Regions from separate parts of the Halomonas sp. MS1 genome, predicted to be linked through region 2. Evidence: predicted binding sites of a transcription regulator. Region 2 holds the regulator's gene; the other holds the start of a gene.
What was found. The regulator FNR, encoded in region 2, switches genes on or off when oxygen is low (the NO sensors DNR and NnrR bind a similar motif). The targets are predictions, from matches to a motif close to TTGATNTANATCAA.
Positions count from the first base shown of each region.

Region 1: paaF (2,3-dehydroadipyl-CoA hydratase PaaF) is a predicted target of FNR. The motif match lies at 3,266-3,279, and genes of this name have one in related genera.

Region 1 is NZ_CP098926.1:1,168,768-1,175,834, forward strand. Features, by position in the region: gene peaA (quinohemoprotein amine dehydrogenase subunit alpha) at 1-236, opposite strand, end outside; gene paaY (phenylacetic acid degradation protein PaaY) at 681-1,280, opposite strand; gene paaN (phenylacetic acid degradation protein PaaN) at 1,292-2,968, opposite strand; gene paaF (2,3-dehydroadipyl-CoA hydratase PaaF) at 3,339-4,112, shown strand; gene paaG (2-(1,2-epoxy-1,2-dihydrophenyl)acetyl-CoA isomerase PaaG) at 4,129-4,920, shown strand; gene paaH (3-hydroxyacyl-CoA dehydrogenase PaaH) at 4,922-6,460, shown strand; gene paaI (hydroxyphenylacetyl-CoA thioesterase PaaI) at 6,453-6,935, shown strand; gene pcaF (3-oxoadipyl-CoA thiolase) at 6,932-7,067, shown strand, end outside.
Region 2 is NZ_CP098926.1:550,349-557,415, forward strand. Features, by position in the region: gene NF683_RS02700 (heavy metal translocating P-type ATPase) at 1-1,451, shown strand, start outside; gene ccoS (cbb3-type cytochrome oxidase assembly protein CcoS) at 1,448-1,669, shown strand; gene NF683_RS02710 (sulfite exporter TauE/SafE family protein) at 1,666-2,361, shown strand; gene hemN (oxygen-independent coproporphyrinogen III oxidase) at 2,490-3,917, shown strand; gene fnr (fumarate/nitrate reduction transcriptional regulator Fnr) at 3,976-4,728, shown strand; gene ttcA (tRNA 2-thiocytidine(32) synthetase TtcA) at 4,715-5,680, opposite strand; gene NF683_RS02730 (3'-5' exonuclease family protein) at 5,747-6,397, opposite strand; gene NF683_RS02735 (putative nucleotidyltransferase substrate binding domain-containing protein) at 6,403-7,067, opposite strand, start outside.

The DNA of each region.
Region 1 (7,067 bases), 620 kb from region 2:
GCTTCCTGGGGCAGCTCCAGGCCGTGCATAGTTTGCATGCGCGCGATCGTCATGTCCCAGCCTTCCGGGGTCTTACGCTGCGCACTAATACGGCTCCAGCTCTCGGGGCCACTTTGGGTCTGATGACAGGCTGAACAGTGCCTGTCGATAGCCTCGCTGCCGGCAGAGGCCAAGACAGTGCCCGTAGGCAGCAGCAGGGCTAGGCTACAGAGCCCTGTAGGAAGTACATGTCTCATCACGGGAAGTTCTCCACGCATTATTATTGTCGTGATGTTCACCTGCGGTTCTCTTCGCGGACGAACATCGAAGGTGTATGCCAGTCCCGTTCAACTTGCATTGACCGCGCCGACTATCAACAATTTCTTTTTATTCATATAGTTGAAGCAATTTACTTGTCTGAGTTTTTTTAGATTTTCAATCAATCGACAGCAATCAGTGCCCCAACTTGCAACAGTTGCGTATGGACTTGAAACACTTTGTCTCTTCAAATTTGATCATCGTTTACCGTGACGGCAGCCGAGGTTTTCGGACGACTCAGGTTTGAGACTTGGCGCTCAGGAAGGAGTGGGATTATGGGGCGACTACAAAGACCGCTTGAGGCTATCAACCTGTGGTTGGGTGGGGGATGGCTCGCCAAGGGGGACGCGGTGGTAGCGAGCCATACCATAATTATCGCCTTGCTACGCTATGCTCTGCTGCTTAGGCTGTGTATCACCGGCCAGTAAGGTTGGGCGGTCAGCATCGAGCTCTGTCAGCGGTTCACAAGGCTCCAAGCTGTCTCGGCAACGGGTCACTAAACGCTGATACTCTTGAGTACCCTGCTGCTTCCAAGCAAACTCTTCATCGCTCAGCGCCCGCTTAACCTTTGCAGGTGCCCCCATCACCAATGACTGTGGCTCGCACTCAAATCCCGCTTTGACGAACGCGGCCGCCGCAACAATGGAGCGCTCCGCTATGTGGGCACCGTCCATCACGACAGCGTTCATACCAACCATGGCATCACGCCCAATCACGCAGCCATGCAAAACCGCGCCGTGGCCGATATGGCCATCTTTCTCAACCTTAGTGACACAGCCCGGAAAGCCGTGCATGACGCAGGTATCCTGCAGGTTCGCGCCCTCTTCCAGCACCAGGCGGCCGAAGTCACCACGCATCACCGCGCCAGGGCCAACGTAACAATTGGGGCCAACAATCACATCCCCGATGAGCACTGCGGTCGGGTGGACATAAGCGGTTGGGTGCACCACTGGCGTCACCCCTTCAAGTCGATAGTAAGGCATCACGTTCTCCGTTAGTTCGGTTGGCCGTGGCGACGGCTTTGCACCACCACGAAACGGCTGGCGACAAAAGCTTGGTTACATAGCGAGGCATTAGCTGCCGGATTACCGCCTGTGGCGTGAAAGTCACTGAAAGCAGCCGACTGGTTGACGAATATCCCCCCATCCAGGTTCAACGAGAGCGGGGTTGTCACTTCCATCGCCAGCTCTTCGAACTGGTTGGCTACTGTCTCATCAGTCGTATAGCCACCGAGGGTTATCGCGCCTTTTTCCCGGATCACCTGACGCGCCAGTTCAATGCTATGCGCGGTATTCTCAGTCGCGATGACAAAGCTGATGGGACCGAAGCGTTCCTCGCTATAGGTAGCCTTCTGTGCTGCATCTACCTTGAGGATAAGCGGCGTGTGAATGCGGGCGTCAGGGAACTGAGCGTGCGCTCGCGGCTCGCTATCCAGGGCCATTTCGCCCAAGTCACGGCACTCATCAATCCGAGCTTGCGTCTCCCGCGACTGGAGGGCACCCAGCACCGTGCAGGCGCGGTCGTTGTCGCTCAGAAACGCTTGGACGGCTTTGGCAAGCGCTGCCGCCACGTCGTCAAAACTTAACTGGCCATCTGCTGTTTCAATACCGTTTTTGGGTACATAAATGGCCTGAGGGGTCGTACACATCTGGCCGGAATAGAGGCTCAGCGAGAAAGCCAGGTTCGCTGTGACCGCTTTGAGATTTTCCACGCTGTCGATAATGACTGTATTGACACCGGCTTTTTCAGCGAACACTTGAGCCTGAGTGGCGTTATCTATCAGCCAATCGCCAAAGGCATTGGAGCCGGTGAAATCGATCAGTTTGACCGCAGGATCAAGCGCCAGCGTTTTCGTCAGCGGTGCATCGACAGTGTCGGGTATCAGGCTAACCAGACAAGGGTCAAAGCCCGCTTCCTCCAGTACCTGTTGAACAACCCGTGCGGTCATTGCCACTGGCAGAATAGCGCCAGGATGCGGTTTAAGAATGACGGGGTTGCCTGTCGCCAGACTGGCAAACAAGCCAGGATAAGTATTCCAGGTGGGAAAAGTAGAACAGGCCACCACCAACGAGATGCCGCGTGGCACTATGTGAAAACGCTTATCCATGACAATGGGATCATGCTTGCCCTGGGGCTTAACCCACTGTGCGGTAGCAGGAATCTGCGCCATCGCCTGCCAGGCATAGGCCACTGCTTCAAGGCCGCGATCTTGGGCATGCGGCCCACCCGCCTGAAACGCCATTAACGGCCCCTGGCCGCTAGTATGCATCACCGCCTGGGCGATCTCAGGGCTCATGGTATTTAGCCGTGACAGGATTTCCAGACATACTCCCACACGCGCCTCAGCCCCGGCACTCCGCCAGTCACGCATTGCGACCTGCATGGCCGCTATCAGCTCGTCAGGGTTTGGCTGGTCATAAGTAATGCCAAGTTCAAACCCATAGGGTGAGACTTCGCCACCCACCTGCTGGGTGCTGCCAACACGATTCAGCGCGAATGGTTGATTGAGCAGTGACTCAAATCTCGATGGTGCCGCTTTAACGGCATCCTCAGGGTATTTGCGCATGCTTTCTGGATAGGGCGTCCAGAAATTACGCCTAGAAATGGCGTCGACAGCCTGGTCAAGAATGTCACGGTGAAGGTCAAACATCTGCTGCGCTGATTGCGTCATGGGGGCGCTCCTGCACTCACTTATTTTTTTTGATACGCTATAGTAAAGAAGACTATCTTTCCCGTAACAAAACATCAAACGCTTTCCCTGGCGCCGCTTGCTTAAGAATTAGCCCACCACGATCAATAAACTCGATATATACGGGCTAAAGATCACTTTTCGGGCCAATTTCCCACCTTTCATACCATGGTCTAACAACTATCACTCACTCGCTATAAATACATACAAGCCATTGTTAAAAAAACATAAATTATCAAAAACACCAATAAGCGACACACTAACAACAATCAAACAATATTGATGTGTATCAAAATAAACCTATACTCGACAGATATTCATCCTGTGCGCCACAGGCCGAACTGAGGTAACAATGCCCACTACGCTCAAAATACCCCCACCCCTTGAGGGCGTTTTATGCATCACGCTGAATCGCCCAGAAGCACTGAATGCGCTAAATACGCAGCTTCTCGGCGAGCTCGCCGACACCTTGAGCGACGCGGATAGTAACGACAACGTTCGCGCCGTGGTGATTACCGGCAATGCAAAAGCATTTGCCGCCGGTGCGGATATTAACGAGATGGCTGAACGTGACTTGGTGGGCATGCTGGAAGATCCTCGCCAGCACCACTGGGCCACCATTACGCGTTTTCGCAAACCGATCATTGCCGCCGTCAATGGCTATGCCTTGGGCGGTGGCTGCGAGCTGGCTATGCATGCCGACATCATCATCGCCGGTGAAAACGCCCTGTTCGGCCAGCCCGAAATCAATCTAGGCATCATGCCCGGCGCTGGCGGTACCCAGCGCTTGCTAAGGGCAGTGGGCAAATCACTGGCCACCCAGATGGTGCTGACTGGCGAGCCCATTTCCGCTCGCCGCGCCCTTGAAGCAGGCCTGATTAGCGAGATTACCCAGCCCGAATTAACCCTTGAGCGCGCCATGGCCATTGCAACGCGCATTGCCGCCAAGGCACCGCTGGCCGTGCGCTTAGCAAGGGAGTCGTTACACAAGGCGATGGATACCGACCTAACCACCGGACTGCGCTTTGAACGCCATGCGTTCACCTTGCTAGCGGGCACCGCTGACCGCGAAGAGGGCATTCGCGCCTTCCAAGAAAAACGACCTGCCACTTTTCAAGGGCACTGACACAAGGATACTCCCCATGAGCCAAGCGCCCCTGCTTTACAGCGTGGAAGACGGCGTCGCCCGTATCACGCTGAACCGCCCCGACAGCCTGAACAGCTTCAATACTGACATGCATGCCGAGATGCGTAAGGCGCTAAAAGCCGTGCGTCAGGACGCAAGCGTTCGCGCTTTGTTACTGACCGGCAACGGCCGAGGCTTTTGTGCCGGTCAGGATCTTTCCGACCGCAGCGTCGCACCCGGCGAGCAAGCTCCCGACCTCGGTGAGTCGCTTGAGAAGCGCTACAACCCTATGCTGCGCGCCCTTAAAGACATGCCGTTCCCGACTATTTGTGCAGTGAACGGCGTGGCCGCAGGTGCCGGCGCCAACATCGCCCTGGCCTGCGACATCGTATTGGCCGCGCGTTCGGCAAGCTTTATTCAGGCCTTCTGTAAGATCGGCTTGATTCCAGACTCCGGCGGAACTTGGACACTGCCTAACTTGGTCGGCATGGCGCGCGCCAAAGGCCTGGCAATGTTGGGTGACAAACTTCCCGCCGAGACCGCCGAGCAGTGGGGCATGATCTGGCGCTGCGTCGATGATGAGGCGCTACAGGAAGAAGCCATGAACATGGCTCGCCACCTGGCCACTCAACCGACGCGCGGCTTGGCGCTGATCAAGCGCGCCCTGCACGCCAGCAGCGATAACAGCTTCAACGAACAGCTCGACCTGGAACGTGATCTGCAGCGCCTAGCCGGACGCACCGAAGATTACCGCGAAGGCGTCAGCGCCTTTATCGAGAAACGTCGTCCGACCTTCAAGGGAGAGTGAGATGTCAGCCCTCCCCACGTCCGCCGTTATTGGCGTGATCGGCGCAGGCGCCATGGGTGCCGGTATCGCTCAGGTTGCCGCTCAAGCTGGCCACTCAGTCATCCTGCATGACAATCAACCGGGTGCCGCCAAAGCGGGCATTGAGAACATTCGCCGCCAGTTGGAAAAGCGTGTTGCCAAGGGCAAGATGAACCAAGGGGATGTGGATAACATTATTGCTCGCCTGCAGCCCGCCGATACTATCGATGCCTTAGCCGACAGCCGTTTGGTTATCGAAGCTATCGTCGAAAATCTTGAGATCAAGCGTCAGGTATTCGCCCAGTTGGAAGCGTTATGCACAGCGGACACCTTGCTCGCCAGCAACACTTCGTCACTGTCGATTACCTCCATTGCCGCGAACCTTGAACACCCAGAGCGCATGGCGGGAATGCACTTCTTCAATCCTGCCCCCATCATGAAGCTGGTGGAAGTAGTGTCGGGCTTGGCGACCACCAGCGAGGTTGCTGAAACCCTGTACGCCACTGCCGTTGCCTGGGGCAAGGTCGCGGTGCACGCCAGCTCTACTCCAGGGTTTATCGTTAACCGTGTGGCACGGCCATTCTATGCTGAAGGGCTACGTCTGCTGCAGGAAGGTGCCAGCGATGCCGCCACGATAGATGCGCTGCTGCGCCAGGCGGGCGGGTTTCGTATGGGGCCTTTCGAGCTGATGGACCTAATCGGTCATGACGTTAACTACGCCGTGACCCGCTCGGTGTTCGATGCCTACTACGGTGACACCCGTTTCGAACCTTCCTTAGTACAGCAAGCGCTGGTGGAAGCCGGACGCCTGGGGCGCAAATCGGGCCAAGGCTTTTTTGACTACGCGGGTGAAAACGCTGCGAAGCCACAACCTAAGTTTGCGGCACCAGCAAACGCGGAACTACCCGCACTTGTCGTACAGGGCGACCCTGGCGTGATCGTTCCACTGCTGGAGCGCGCCCAGGAAGCTGGGCTCGACGTCGTTCGTCGCGAATCACTCCAGCCAGATGGCACGCCTCGCTTATATCTGGGTGACCTGGTGTTGGCTCTTAGCGACGGGCGGTGCGCCGCCGAGCGCGCGGTCAATGAAGGGCTCAACGCCCTGGTCCTGTTCGACCTGTGCCTGGACTACCGCAACGCCAGCGCCATCGCACTTGCTGCCAGCCACACCACATCACCTGAAGCCCGCCAACTGGCAACGGCGTTCTTCCAACGCCTGGGGATCGACGTGGCTTGGCTAACCGACACCCCAGGGCTGGTGGTGCTGCGCAGCGTGGCTATGCTCGCCAATGAAGCTGCCGACGCCGTACTCCAGGGTGTCTGCAGTGCCAAGGATGGCGACCTGGCCATGCAGGCCGGCGTCAACTACCCCCGCGGCCCCTTGGCCTGGGCAGACTCACTGGGCCTGCCCTTCGTTCACCGCACCCTGACGCATCTACAGCAGAGCTACGGTGAACAGCGCTATCGCAGCTCATTTCTGCTACGGCGCAACGCCTTGAGCGAGGAAAGCTTTCATGAGTGATACCCAACTGACCCCACAACAGCTGGCGGAAGCCTGTGCCGACGCGATGTTTTCCCGCGACCATGCCAGCCAAGGGCTAGGCATGCGTATTACCCGCGTGGCCCCCGGCTTCGCTGAACTGACCATGACCGTGCGTCAAGATATGGTTCAAGGGCACGGCAACTGCCATGGCGGATTTCTATTTACCCTGGCCGATTCCGCCTTTGCGTTTGCCTGCAACAGCTACGATGAAGCCACCGTCGCCGCTGGCTGCAATATCGACTACCTCGGCCCTGGCCAGCTAGGCGACGAGATCACCGCCACCGCCGAAGAGCGCAGTCGCCGTGGCCGCACCGGCATATACGACATTACGTTGCGCAATCAGCACGGCGATACCATTGCCTTGTTCCGCGGACGTTCCTACAAAATTCGCGGCAGCGTACGCCGCCTGGAAGATACTGACGCAGAAAATACTGCTGCTGGAGATAACCAATGAAAGACGCACTGATCATTGATGCCATTCGCACCCCGATAGGTCGCTACGGCGGCGCACTTTCCAGCATGCGTGCCGATGATCTGGGGGCCATTCCGATGCGTACTCTGATGGAACGCAACCCAAGCGTCGACT
Region 2 (7,067 bases):
TCAAGCCCGGTCATGGCGTTCCCGCTGATGGCATTATCGAAGACGGCGAATCCAGCCTTGATGAGTCGATGCTGACCGGTGAGTATTTGCCAGTGACTCGACGGGTAGGCGAAAGCGTGGTGGGTGGCAGCCAAAACATGGAAAACCCGCTCACCATAAAGGTAACCCATGCTGGCAATAGCGCCAGAGTGGCCGGTATTGTCGACTTAACCGATCGCGCCTTTGCAAGTCGCCCACGACTTGCCCAGATGGCGGCGCGTATGGCGCACCTGTTTGTATTACGGCTGCTGATCGTTACCGCCTGTGTCACAGTAGCATGGTGGTTTATTGATCCATCTCGCATGCTATGGGTACTACTCTCGGTATTAGTAGTCACTTGCCCTTGTGCACTGGCACTGGCCACCCCCACTGCGCTGACAGCAGGACATGGCCAGTTGCGCCAGCGAGGCGTACTCATTACACGTGCTGACGCGATCGAATCACTCTCCAACGTCACTCGGGTGATTTTTGATAAGACCGGTACGCTGACTCGCGGCGAAATGCAGCTGACCCAAACGCATCCTATTGACCAACAGCATCCCGCCCACAGCGATACGCCACTTAGTGCAGAGCATGCTCAAGCCATCGCAGCGGCGCTAGAAGCACACTCTGAACACCCCATTGCTAGGGCTTTCCGCCCATTTAGAGATGCCACTCTGCAGGCATGCAACCTCAAAAGTGTGACCGGAAGCGGGCTGGAAGGCACTTTGAACGGCGCAACATGGCGATTAGGTAAACCCGCTTTTGCGACGACAACCGCACTGCCCCAGCCAGGCGCCGGTCAGTGGCTGTTACTCAGTGAAAACAACGCACCACGTGCTTGGTTCAAGCTGCACGATGGCATTCGCGAAGATGCGGCCCAAACCGTTGCCGCACTTCAAGCCCGCGGGTTGGATGTAGAGCTACTTTCTGGTGACACGCAAGAAGCGGTAGGAAGCTTGGCAGAACAGCTCAATATTACCACGTGGCACGCTGGCAAATCGCCTGAGGGCAAGCTGGAGCGATTGCGTGAGTTACAAGCCAGCGGTGAGCGTGTCGTAATGATTGGTGATGGTATCAATGATGTGCCGGTATTAGCTGGCGCTGACGTTGCCATTGCTATGAATGGCGCCACAGACCTTGCCCGTACCCGCGCCGACGCGATATTGCTCAGTCCACGCCTAATGCGTATTTTTGAGGCGATTGATATTTCCTGCGCCACACGCCGCATTATGCGCCAAAATATGATGTGGTCAGTTTGCTACAATTTTTCAGCACTGCCTTTAGCAGCAATGGGGTTAATTCCCCCCTGGCTCGCTGCGATTGGCATGTCGCTAAGCTCCCTGATTGTGGTAGGTAACGCGCTACGTCTCACTCGCTGGCGTACCCCGCCCGCCCCTCAGATTGCCCTATCAACACCGGTGACGGCATGACGATTTTATACTTACTGATACCCCTTTCACTCACTCTTCTGGGCCTCGCGGTGTGGGCGTTTTTCTGGGCCGTGAAACACGACCAGTTTGACGATTTGGAAGGCCCAGCCCACCGCATTCTATTCGATGATGATGAGAATGACCTGACTCCCGAGCAGCGTGCAGCGCGTAAAAAAAGCGGCTCTTCTTCTCAAGATAACCAAGAGCCACCTGCATGAATCCGACGGGACTTGATTTACCACCCCTGCTAGCCGCGTTTGTATTTGGCTTAATGGGCGGCGCCCACTGTATCGGCATGTGTGGCGGCATTATGAGCGCGCTGACCTTTGCCGTACCGCCTAGCATGCGACACCCTGCCCGCATGGGTGGGCTGCTGATTAGCTATAACGCCGGACGCATTCTCAGCTATATGGTGGCGGGTGCCATTGTTGCTGCACTTGGCACACTTATCTCACTTTCTCCGTCTGCACGTGTTGCACTGCAGGCTTTCGCCGCATTGATGCTCATCTTAATGGCGCTCTATATCGCCAACTGGTGGAAAGGACTGCTGAAAGTAGAAGCGGTGGGAAGGCACCTTTGGCGTTATATAGAGCCAGTGGGAAGACGCCTGATGCCTGTCGTGCATCTTCCTCAAGCCTTCGCCCTAGGGACACTGTGGGGCTGGCTGCCCTGTGGTCTGGTTTACTCCATGCTAGCCTGGAGCTTAGCGATTGCAGACCCACTCGATGGCGCGCTTCTAATGGGTGCTTTTGGCCTGGGTACACTCCCTGCCCTGCTGGCAACAGGACTTGCAGCACAGCAGTTAAGCCATTTAATTCGCCACCCTGCCACTCGCAGCGTCGCCGCACTGTCGATTATCAGTTTCGCCCTTTGGCAACTATGGACGCTTATCTCCCTAACAGCGCATTAGCCAGACCCTCCGATAGCTTGATATAGCTCAACGCATTCCAAGTGACACCGACGTAGCATGCCGAGAGAACACTGAGCGACGGCGCTCAGTCACTCCTTTTGTTTACTTCTCACTTCGGAGCGCTCGCCATGCCTGTTCATGCCACTGCTGCCTTCTCACCTACCAACAAGGAAATGTCTGGGGCTAATGCCTGGGATGAAGCGCTACTGCGTCGCTATGACAAAAGTGGCCCACGTTACACATCCTACCCAACAGCTCTCGCGTTTCATGATCAGTTCAGCGCCGATGACTTTACTCAGGCGCTAGCGCGCAGTAACGAGAGCCACCGTCCGCTATCACTGTATGTGCATGTGCCCTTTTGTCGAAAAATTTGCTTCTACTGTGCTTGCAATAAAATCGCAACGAAGAATACCGCCCTTGCAGAACCTTACCTTTCTCGGCTAGATCGGGAAATGGTGCTCACTGCCCGCCATTTAGACACTTCACGCCCGGTGCAACAGTTACACTGGGGCGGTGGTACGCCCACATTTCTAACCTTGGCACAGATGGGGGACCTGATTGACCGCCTAGATGCCCGTTTTGGTTTATCTAGCTCAGCCGATCGCGATTACGCTATTGAAATAGATCCTCGTGAAGCAGACGTATTTACGTTACGCCATCTACAGTCGCTCGGCTTTAATCGGCTAAGCCTTGGCGTACAGGATTTAAACCTGCAGGTACAAAAAGCTATCAACCGCGTACAACCCCGGGTGCTCACCGAAACGTTGATGGAAGAAGCACACCGTCTTGGTTTTCGCTCACTCAATCTTGATTTGATTTATGGGCTGCCATTTCAAACCGAAAAAAGCTTTGCCGAGACGCTAAGCCAAGTCATCGAGCTCAACCCGGCACGGCTGTCCGTCTTTAATTATGCGCACATGCCCACCCGCTTTGCGCCACAGCGACGCATTAACGAAACGGATCTTCCCAGCGCCGATGAAAAGCTGGCTATTTTGCACACCACCATAGAAATGCTGACTAACGCAGGCTATGTGCATATTGGCATGGATCACTTTGCACGACCTGACGATAGCCTAGCGATTGCACAGCGCAACGGTACCTTACAACGCAATTTTCAGGGCTACTCTAGCCATGCACAGTGCGATTTAGTTGGCTTAGGCGTATCCGCTATATCACGGGTTGACGACGTTTACGCACAAAACCCGACCCAGCTTGGCCAATATGAAGCAGCCTTAGATCAAGGTAAGCTGGCAACCGTCAAAGGATTAAGGTTAAATAAGGACGACCTAATACGAAGAGACGTGATTGAACGGCTAATGTGCGACATGCACATTGATCTAGCGGCAGTTGGAAAGCGTTGGCACATCGATGCTAGTGATTATTTTTCCACCGCAATTGAGCAATTGAAGACAGCTGAGCAAGACGGCTTAATCACTCGCCATCAGCAAGTTATTAGCGCCACCCCCACTGGACGGCTGCTGATTCGCCATTTGGCAATGGCCTTTGATGCTCGCCTAGCTGACCAGCCTACTAAACGCTACTCTAAGATTGTATAAGCTTCTTGAGACGTCTTGCCTCTGGGCCTATGATGGCTAACGAGAAAGGGAGAATGATATGCCACAACCCGCCAGCCAACGACGCTCACTGCTGCAAGAGGCGCGCTGTCAGACCTGTAGCCTAAGCTCGCTGTGCCTGCCGCTTGCCTTAGAGCTTGAGGATATGGGCCAGTTTGATGCCATCATTCGCCGCCGCGCACCGCTCAAAAAAGGCGAGCCCCTGTTTCGCCAGGGCGATCACTTCACCAGTGTGTATGCCGTCCGCTCAGGCAGCCTGAAACAGGTGACCAGCGAAGGGAACGGCAATGATCAGCTGACAAATTTCTACCTTCCCAGCGAACTAGTGGGATTGGACGGAATTGATGAAGAGCACTACCCCGGTAGCGTCATTGCACTGGAAACCACAACGGTATGTGAAATTCCATTTGATCGCTTGGACCTGCTTTCCGAAGAACTGCCCGAACTACGTGGCCAGCTTTATCGGAGCATGAGCAAAGAATTGCGGGATGACCGGCGCATGATGCGCTTGCTATCGCGTAAGACGGCCGATCAACGACTAGCCAGCTTTTTAGTCACCCTTTCAGACCGTTTTCGTCGACGTGGATACTCGCCTTATAGCTTCAGACTCTCCATGTCCCGCGCCGACATCGGCAATTACTTAGGCTTGGCGGTAGAGACGGTCAGCCGTATTCTTAGCCGCTTTCAACAGCAAGAGGTGGTGGCTGTTTCAGGGCGCGAGGTTAATATTTTAGATATGCGGCGCCTCATCACGCTAGCTGAAGAGGAAGAACAGTCGGCTAGTCCACGCTAAGCGCCTGAATACGCCCTTCCATCAACGCCGCTTGTTTGGCTTCAAGGCCAGCAAAGTCAAATAAACCGCGGTCTGCTAGCTGGGAAGGCGCTACATTGGTCACCGCTTTAAACATGCTTTCTAGACGTCCTGGATGTTTTTTATCCCACTCAGCCAACATATCTTTGACAACTTGACGCTGGAGATTGGGCTGAGAGCCACATAAGTTGCAGGGAATAATAGGGAATTCCATTAGCCGAGAAAACTCTGCAATATCAGCCTCTTTGCAGTAGGCAAGGGGGCGAATGACAATATTCTTGCCATCGTCAGATAACAGCTTGGGAGGCATTGCTTTCAAAGTGCCACCAAAGAACATGTTAAGAAATAACGTTTCTAAAATATCTTCACGATGATGCCCTAGGGCAATCTTCGTTGCCCCAATTTCCTCGGCAAACCCATAGAGCGAGCCACGTCTTAGTCGTGAGCAGAGCGCGCAGGTCGTTTTTCCTTCTGGGGTTTTCTCTTTCACCACCGAGTAGGTGTCACGCTCTAGAATGTGGTATTCAACCCCCACTTTATCTAGGTACTGGGGCAACACATGCTCCGGAAAGCCTGGCTGTTTTTGATCCATATTGACGGCGACCAGAGAGAAGTTAACCGGCGCGTTGCGCTGCAGGTTAAGCAGTATCTCCAGCATCGTATAGCTATCTTTGCCGCCAGACAGGCACACCATCACCTTGTCACCTTCACCAATCATTTGATAATCAATGATGGCGTTGCCAACCTCTCGCCGTAAGCGCTTTTGTAGCTTATTAAATTCACGCTTTTGTTTAGCGGCGTGATGCTCGGATGGTGTCTGTGCGCTATTAACAGCAGGGCTGTTAACAGAAACAGAATCAGGCGCTGCGGGGTCAAAATAGTCAGGTTGTAGCATGGTGTAGGCACTGCCGATGGTAGAAGAAGCAGCGGGCATTCTAACAAGACTCACCACGTCCACCCAAGATAAACCCGTGGATTCATCCCATGAGGGTAGTAACGACTACCCCTGCTGGGCAATCTCGCGCTGCAAACGCAGATATAAAAGCGCGCTTGCGGTTGCATCCCCCAGCACTCCCATCCATTGAAGAGCGGGGATTTGCCAACGAGCGAGCGCTTCGGTTAGGCGGCCACTCGCCTCACACTGTGGATGTAAGCGACGCAGCTGACGATAGTGTAGCTTTCCAACGTCGACCTGGGCATTGGGCAAACCAAATCCCAACCCGGCTTTAAACAAAAGATTTAGGTGTTCCACCGAGCGCCCTAACTGCCAACCAATTAGCGGCCGATTACCAATGAATTCAGCTAGCGCCCCAAGATGCTCAGCGTTAGGCGCCAGCACCATGTCCGTCGCATACAGCTGATGATGTCGCCGCAGCGCGGGGGCGTTGCTGTTCTGCTCTTCTGCCAGGGTAGCCACCCAGGCTCGGCTGGTCTGCACTCTCCCTGGGCTTAAGACAACAGCAGCGACGCTGACCACCGGCGCTTGGCCAGGGCTAGCCTGGCAGGCAAGCGCCACCATTTCTTCCCCCATGTAGGGCTGAAACAGCCATGCGTAGGGAGAGTCTGCCCAGCGTCGGCGGTCGCTTTCGCGCTGCATTAATGTACGCAGCGAGCCACTGAGTAGTGACATATGCCGGTCTAACAAGCGCATTCCGCTCACGAATACTCCAAATGATAACGATGGGAGAGCCGCTGTTTAAAATCTTTTACGATATGCAGCGCCTCACGCAACAGATCACGCTCAAGGGACGAGAGCTCTTGCACCACCACACGGTTGCTACGCTGCTGAGTCGACGCTTCCGCTGTCTGTAGCTGCTGTTTTAAACGTAGTTCGGTAAACAGTGCCAGCGCCTCGCCCAGGTCATCCGCAAAACGGCGATCAAGACGACCATCTTCTGCTAAAGCGTCCAGGCGATCTAAGGTGGAAGTAGCATTAATGCGTCGCTCGAGGGCCATTGTGCGCACCCCATGAACAATGGGGAAAATACCGCCTTTTTTAATATCGATCCCATGCTGGGGCTTTTTTAAGGAGCCAAATAGCGTTAGCGGTGTTGAGAAACGCAGTGCAGCGCGAGCAAAGTAGGACAGCAATAGCTCATCCCGTGAGCAGCGTTCAAACAGCTCTGCTCGCACGCTGTCTAGCAATTGCGGATTACCAGCCACACCATGGGCATCCAGCAAAATCGCCAGCTTCATTAGGCTATCGCCATCTCTTGCACTCACCCACTTAGCAATGTTGTTTTTCCATTGCGACACAGTGCCAACCCATTCAGGATTAGACACCATGATATTACCTGGGCAGGGTGGGTAGCCGAGCTGAA